Regions from separate parts of the Paraburkholderia graminis genome, predicted to be linked through region 2. Evidence: riboswitches for the same ligand, from Rfam matches in the RefSeq annotation. Region 2 holds a riboswitch; each other region holds the start of a gene.

Region 1 (2,259 bases), 290 kb from region 2:
GCCGCAAGTGAGCGGCAGACGCGGCGCGCCATCCGTCGCGCGGCATTCGAGCGCGATCAGGTTCAGCGCGGCAACGTCGCGCGCGGACCACTGATCCGCGCGGCCGTCGATGCGCCGCTCCGCGTCGCCGCCGAGATGTTCGAGCACGGTCATGCGCGTCGCGCCAAAGCCGCGCGCGTTCAGCAGCGCGGCGAGCGCCGCGGGCGTGCCGCCGTCCGCGCTCAACACGAACACGCGCGCGCCGTCGTGCAAATGCGCATTCAGCGTCGGCAGCGGCCGGCCGACCAGCGACACGACGGCCACCTCCTGCAACGGCCAGCCAAGCCGGGCGGCGGCCAGCGACAACGACGAAGGTGCGGGCAGCACGCGCAACTCGTCGGCCGGCAACTGCCTGGCCAGCGTCGCGCCGACGCCGAACAGCATCGGATCGCCGCTCGCCAGCACGCAGACGGAGCGGCCGCGCTCGGCGAGCAACGGCGCGAGATCGAACGGACGCGGCCACGCGGCGCGGCGCGCGGCGAGCCGCGCCGGCAGCATCGACAGATGACGCTCGCCGCCGTAAATCGCTGACGCCTCCAGCAACGCACGCCGCGCGGGCCGTCCCAAACCGGCGAAGCCGTCGTCGCCGATGCCCACTACCGTCAGCCACGCCGGCATGCATCCTTCCTCATGATGTCTCTCAAAACAATGCGCTGCGCCACGCCGGTCAAAGCGTCCAGCCTCGTTGTGCTATCCGAAAAAAGGCATAATACAGCCGCCGGTGCCCTTCGGGGCCTAAGAGGGAACACAGCGGGGAAACCATCGCCGCTGCGGCTGCCCCCGCAACTGTATGCAGCGAGTCCGCCTGCGCTAAGCGCCACTGGTTCGACCGGGAAGGCCGCGGCGGACGACGACCTGCGAGCCAGGAGACCTGCCGGCGAGACTGTTCGTGCCAGCCAACATCGGGCGGGGTGTACCGATGCCGCAGCCAAGCCGCTTTATCGCTTGCTCGGGCCGTCGCGCGACGCTAACCGCGGTGTCCGTCTTGAATCGAGCTTCTCCCTCCTCCACTGTGTTGCCTGACGCGGCTTTCGCGCTGCGGCCCTCGGCGTGTCCGGGGCTCCTGCGGATCGTCGCCGCGCGCGACGGCGGCATCTGCCGGATCAAGCTGCCGGGCGGCGAGTTGAGCGCGGCTCAGGCCCACGCGATCGCGGATGCGGGCGCGCAGCACGCGGCGGGCGTGATCGAGTTGACGAACCGCGCGAATCTGCAACTGCGCGGCGTTCGTGGCGGCGAGGAAGCGGCGTTGATTGCGGCGCTGGTGGATGCGGGGCTTGGGCCTTTGGCGGAGGCTTCTATTTCTTCTGAAGAAAAAGCCGACACCAGGTCTTCCGCCGCTCTCACCGCTTCAGCCGCCGACGACATCCGCAACGTGATGATCAGCCCTACCGCAGGGCGCGACCCCTCCGCGCTCTTCGATACGAGGCCGCTCTGCACGACGTTGCTCGCGCTCTTGCAAAGCGACGCACGTTTTGCGGCGCTGTCGCCGAAATTCGCACTGCTCGTCGACGGCGGCGAGCGTCTTGCGCGGCTCGATCATCCGCATGACGTGTGGCTCGCGGCATCGCAGGATGGTTCCGGCGAGATCCGCTTCATGTTCGGCCTCGCCGGTTGTCCACCGGTTGCTGCGACGAATTCGGCGACGATTGATGCAGGCGCACTCGCCGCCGTGTTGCCGTCGCAAGTTCCGGCGCTGGTGCGGGCGCTGCTGCATACGTTCCTCGATCTCGCCGCCGACTCCGACACGACCCGCATGCGTCACCTGCTCGCCGAACATTCCGCCGACGCGATCCTGCGACACGCGCAAACCTACGTCGATTTCCCGTTGGCACGCGACGCAGCGCTCGCCGAGTGGCAGCGCAGCACGCCCGCCGATGCCACGCTGCGCGTCGGCGCTCACGCGCAGCGTATCGCGGGAACGTGGCACGTCGGCGGTCAACCGCTGCTCGGCCGCATCGACGCAACCGCGCTGCATGGCCTCGCTTCGCTGGCGCGGCAACACGCGAACGGCGCGCTGCGCATCACGCCGTGGCAAAGCGTTCTGCTGCCCGACATCGCCACACATGCCGTGCCCGCCGTGCTTACCGCGCTAAAAACGCTCGGCTTCGCGTGCGACCTGGACGACCCCGCTTCACGCCTCATCGCGTGCGCCGGTTCCACCGGCTGTGCAAAAAGTCTCGCGGATACCAAAGCCGACGCGCTCGCGCTCGCGAAGCGCCT
Region 2 (2,259 bases):
CGATGCAATCGCCACAGTGACGCCCGCGTGAACGGTTTTGCGAGCGACGAGATAGGGCGTGTGAGCAGCAGCGTGGATCGACGCGCCGAGCAACGCACAAGGTTCGCAGACGCCGTCGACGCCGAGATGCTCGCGCGCCGCCGCCGACGGCTCGGCGACATGCAGCGCGGCAATCTGCTCGCGAGTGAACAGCTTCAGCGGTAACCCGTGGCGCGAGCAGAACGCGAGCAAGCCGGGTTCTTGCGCTTTGGTTTCGATCGAGGCGACGGCCGCGATGTCTTCGAATGAATGCGAGCCGAGCGCTGCGCGCACAGCGTTTTCGATTTCTTCCGCCGACGTCTGCAAGCGGCAACCGATGCCCACGCTAAGCGTTTTCATCGGACATCCTTCGCCAGCGACGCCACGCCGCCGATCACCACGATCGCGGGCGAGCCGAGTCCCGCGCGCGCGACGGCATCGGCGAAATCACCGAGTGTCGCGAGCGCATGCCGCTGCTCGGGGCGCGTTGCGGATTCGATCGCGGCACACGGAGTCTGTGCCGACATGCCCGCTGCCAGCAACGCGCCGACGATGTCGTTCAGCCGCCGCATGCCCATATAGATCACGAGCGTCATGCGCGTGGCGGCGAGCGCGGCCCAATCCGGCTCGCTCGTGCCCGCGCCGTGGCCGGTCACGAACACCACGCCTTGCGCATGATCGCGGTGCGTGACCGGAATGCCGATGGCCGCCGGCGCCGCAATGCCGGCCGTGATGCCGCTGACGATTTCGACGTCGACGCCCGCCGCATGCAGCGCCTGTTGCTCTTCGCCGCCTCTGCCGAACACGAAGGGATCGCCGCCTTTGAGTCGCGCGACGCTGCGCCCTTCGTTCAGATGCGCGAGCATTTGTTCGACGATGCCGTGTTGCGGCGTCGACGGATGACCGCCGCGCTTGCCGACATACACGATGCACGCATCGGCGCGCGCAAATTGCAGCACGTCGGGGTTCACCAGATCGTCGACGAGTATCACGTCGGCTTGCGCGAGCGCGCGGGTTGCCTTCAGCGTCATCAGTTCGACGTCGCCGGGGCCTGCGCCGATCAGCCATGCGCGTTTCATCGCGGCATGCGCCGCGCCGACGCGCATGCAATCATGCAGCGTCGGTGTACACGCAATGTGATGGAGATTGAAGTCATTTGAAACTGTGCATTCGCGCACGACAGTAAACGCGGATTGCAGACCGCTTCCCTAAGTCGTGCTTGAGCGCCTTCACATCCGTCCCTCGCGGATTCCGGCGGCCGGCGGCGTGACGTCGAGAACGCACGGCCGCCTCCGCGTCTGGCCGGTATCCGGGCTGGCGGCCTCACGCGCTTTGCCTTCCCGCCCACATTCATTCGAATGTGCTGGACAGTGGCACTGAAAACGCATGTGCGGCGCAAAAAATAATCGCGCCGCCGGTCGCTTACCGTTGCGGGGACAGCACAGGTTGAGCGCAAGCGCGCTGCCTGTTTCCCGTTTAACTGCACACGCGAGCGCATGTGCGGGCACCAGACGCGCGCATACGATAGCACACGGCAAGCCCGTCCGATAAGCGCGCCGGGCTTGCGTTTTCTTGACGGCGCAAGGCGCGCGGCCTACACTCGCACGCACTTCTGGTGCTCGTGTGCGCGCTCGTGCGCATGCAGTTAAACGGGAAACAGGGCGCCCGCCTCGCATGGATCGGGTCAACCTGTGCTGCCCCCGCAACGGTAAGCGAAAAGCGACGTCATGGCGGTTTGCATGGCGCCGCGGAGCCGGCTTCGATGTCCACGCGCAAGGCCGCGTCGGCATATCACCACTGGGCGAGAAATCACTCGTCCGGGAAGGGGAAGCGGCGCTTTCGCCAGCCCGGATACCGGCCGGAACACGAAGGGCGAACGCCGCGGGGAAGCGGCGCTGCGCTCATGACCTCATACCCGTATTCTGCGTTTCCCTGGTGTAGCGGCAAGGCCGTCGTGCGTTCCCGCGTTTTGCGATGCGACGTCATGCGCAAAGCGCGTGATTCGGCCGGCCAGCAGATGCAACTCTCACGGATGGACTCACCATGCAAGTTCAGATGCGCAAGATTCCCGTCACCATCGTCACGGGCTTTCTCGGCAGCGGCAAGACGACGTTGCTGCGGCACATTCTTCGGAATGCGGGCGGCAAGCGCATTGCGGTGATCGTCAACGAGTTCGGCGAGCTCGGCATAGACGGCGAAATCCTCAAAGGTTGCGGCATTGGTTGCGATGAAAACGGCGTC
Region 3 (2,259 bases), on a different replicon from region 2:
GATCGGTCGGCGCGCCGTACGCGTTGTCGTAGCTGTTGTTGCCGTTCGACTGCAGATAGCGGACGCCCGCGTCCCATTGGTCGTTGAACTTGTGGCGCAGCGACGCCGAAATGCTCTCGTTCAGATAGCCGTTCGCGTTCGGATTCGCGTTGGGCGCCTCGCTTGGATTGAGCGCTGAAAAGCCGTCGTCTTTCGAGCGCGCGAGCGAAATGCTGAAGGTCGTGCGGCCGTCTTTATCCAATGCGCCGTTCGCGCCGACCTGCTGCGTCTGCGTGTGATAGCTGCCGTAGCCCAGGGAGAAATTGAAACGCGGCGGATGCGCGCCGCCGTCTTTCGTGAACACCTGTACCACGCCGCCGATCGCGCCCGAGCCATATAACGCGGACACGTTGCCGTTCACGACTTCGACGTGATCGATCTGATCGAGCGGAATCTGCGCGATTTGCGCGGTGCCGAGACTCACGGAATCGACGCGCACGCCGTCGATGAGAATCAGCGATTGCGTCGACGACGCGCCGCGCAAATAAAGGCTCGCCGTCGAACCGGGCCCGCCTGTACGCGAGATTTGCGCGCCGGGCGCGAGTTGCAGCAGGCCGGGCAGATCCGTTGCGGTGGTGTCGGCCAGGTCCTGCTGATCGAATAGCGACGTCTGCGGGATCGTATCGGCAAGCGCTTGCGGTCCGCGCTCGGCGGTCACCACGACGGGCGATAAAACAGTGGACGATGCAGTGGACGCAGCAGTGGACGAAGCGTCGGCGTTTGCAGGCGCGGCGGCCTGCGCATGCGCGAGATGGGGCAGCCCGGCAAAAGCGAGCAGCACCGCGCGGGCGATGGGGGACAGCATGAAGTGAGATTTCCCGTGGATGGCGTGCGCGGCCCGCTTCCCCGCAGGCCGTCGCGTAACGAGGCGCGTGCGCTTTTGACAATTCGCGCCGCGCGCCCCTCCCTCTGGCCGGTATCCGGGCTAACGACTTTCGATCCCGCCTTCCCACGCGTGACGCGCAGTGGCACACTCGCGAGTTGAACCGGAACACGCGATGGGGATCGAACTGCAAAAGCGCGAACTGCTGTTCGAAATACGATTCGTACCGCAGCACTGAACTGCGATGAGCAGCAATGAACTGCAGCGAATGCGACGAACTGCAATGCACGCGAAATGCGGTCGCTTACCGTTGCGGGGGCAGCGCAGGTTGGCGCGTTCGGGTAGAACGGCGCGGCCTGCTTCCCGTTTAACTGCGCGCACAATGAAATGCGCGCGGGCACCAGAGTGCGGCCAGTGTATGAGCGCCCTCTGAGTCAGTCAAGAACGCGGGCCGCGAGAGCGATTCATTCGGACAGGGTCGAGCTATTGTCCGACGCGATCTCCGGCACGCGCGTAGTTTCTCTTCTTCAGTCGAAAAAAGGCTGCAAAAAGCGGGGTTGTTACGTCTCGAAACGAGACAAATGTCGGAACGTGCGACATTCCGCGCTAAAATGCGATGTCTTTAGAGGACGCAGCACATGCTCACCGAACTCGAAACACTTTCACAGAATATCGGCAAGCTGATCGCGATCAGCCAGCGCCACAATGAAGCGCGCCTCGCGCTCGAAGAGCAACTCGCGCAGTCGCGCGCCGAAGCCGAAGCTACGCGCACGGAACTTGCGCTGCTGCGCGAGGAACGCGACGCACTGCAAGCGGAGCGCGACGCGCTGTCGGCCAAGATCGACGACGCGCAGGTGCGTCTGAACGCGATCCTCGAAAAATTGCCGCGTGCGCGTGCGCACAACGAGCCGGACAACCAGCTCGATCTGCTCGAGCCCGCTCCGCACGAGGTCGAAACAGAGAGCGACGCCACTCGCCACGGAGAAAATGCATGACGACCAAGCAGATCGAAGTATCGATTCTCGGCGTGCCCTATCGCCTCGCCTGCTCGCCGGAAACGGAAGGCGCGCTGCTTGAAGCAGTCGCGCGAGTCGACGCCGAAATGTCGAAGATCCGCAATAACAGCAACGTGCGCGGCACGGATCGCATTGCAGTCATGGCTGCGCTGTCGCTGGCATCCGAACTGCTTAAGCTGCAAACAAGCGTGCGTCACGGAGAAGCATTTCCCGCTGAAGAAATCCGGCGTACAATGCATCAAATGAACGAGCAACTGGGTACTGTCATCGAGCAGTACAGCGTGCAGTAAGTTGCAAGTAGCATGTTGCAAGCAGTGCGGTCGGTGCTGATACCGGCTGCGGATTCAAACGGAAAGTAAGCAGGCAAGGTTCGTGAAGCAT

Evidence for each region. Region 2 has a riboswitch for cobalamin ahead of cobA (uroporphyrinogen-III C-methyltransferase). Riboswitches for the same ligand answer to the same signal wherever they lie in the genome.
Region 1: linked by a shared signal. The riboswitch ahead of cobG (precorrin-3B synthase) and the one ahead of cobA (uroporphyrinogen-III C-methyltransferase) in region 2 are both predicted to bind cobalamin.
Region 3: linked by a shared signal. The riboswitch ahead of CUJ91_RS03935 (TonB-dependent receptor domain-containing protein) and the one ahead of cobA (uroporphyrinogen-III C-methyltransferase) in region 2 are both predicted to bind cobalamin.

Annotation. Positions count from the first base shown of each region.
Region 1 is NZ_CP024935.1:1,080,016-1,082,274, reverse strand. Features, by position in the region: gene cbiE (precorrin-6y C5,15-methyltransferase (decarboxylating) subunit CbiE) at 1-657, opposite strand, end outside; cobalamin riboswitch at 742-932, shown strand; gene cobG (precorrin-3B synthase) at 1,016-2,259, shown strand, end outside.
Region 2 is NZ_CP024935.1:1,371,693-1,373,951, reverse strand. Features, by position in the region: gene CUJ91_RS24300 (cobalamin biosynthesis protein) at 1-378, opposite strand, end outside; gene cobA (uroporphyrinogen-III C-methyltransferase) at 375-1,097, opposite strand; cobalamin riboswitch at 1,302-1,545, opposite strand; cobalamin riboswitch at 1,615-1,895, shown strand; gene cobW (cobalamin biosynthesis protein CobW) at 2,062-2,259, shown strand, end outside.
Region 3 is NZ_CP024934.1:890,300-892,558, reverse strand. Features, by position in the region: gene CUJ91_RS03935 (TonB-dependent receptor domain-containing protein) at 1-844, opposite strand, end outside; cobalamin riboswitch at 934-1,282, opposite strand; gene CUJ91_RS03930 (hypothetical protein) at 1,501-1,857, shown strand; gene CUJ91_RS03925 (cell division protein ZapA) at 1,854-2,168, shown strand.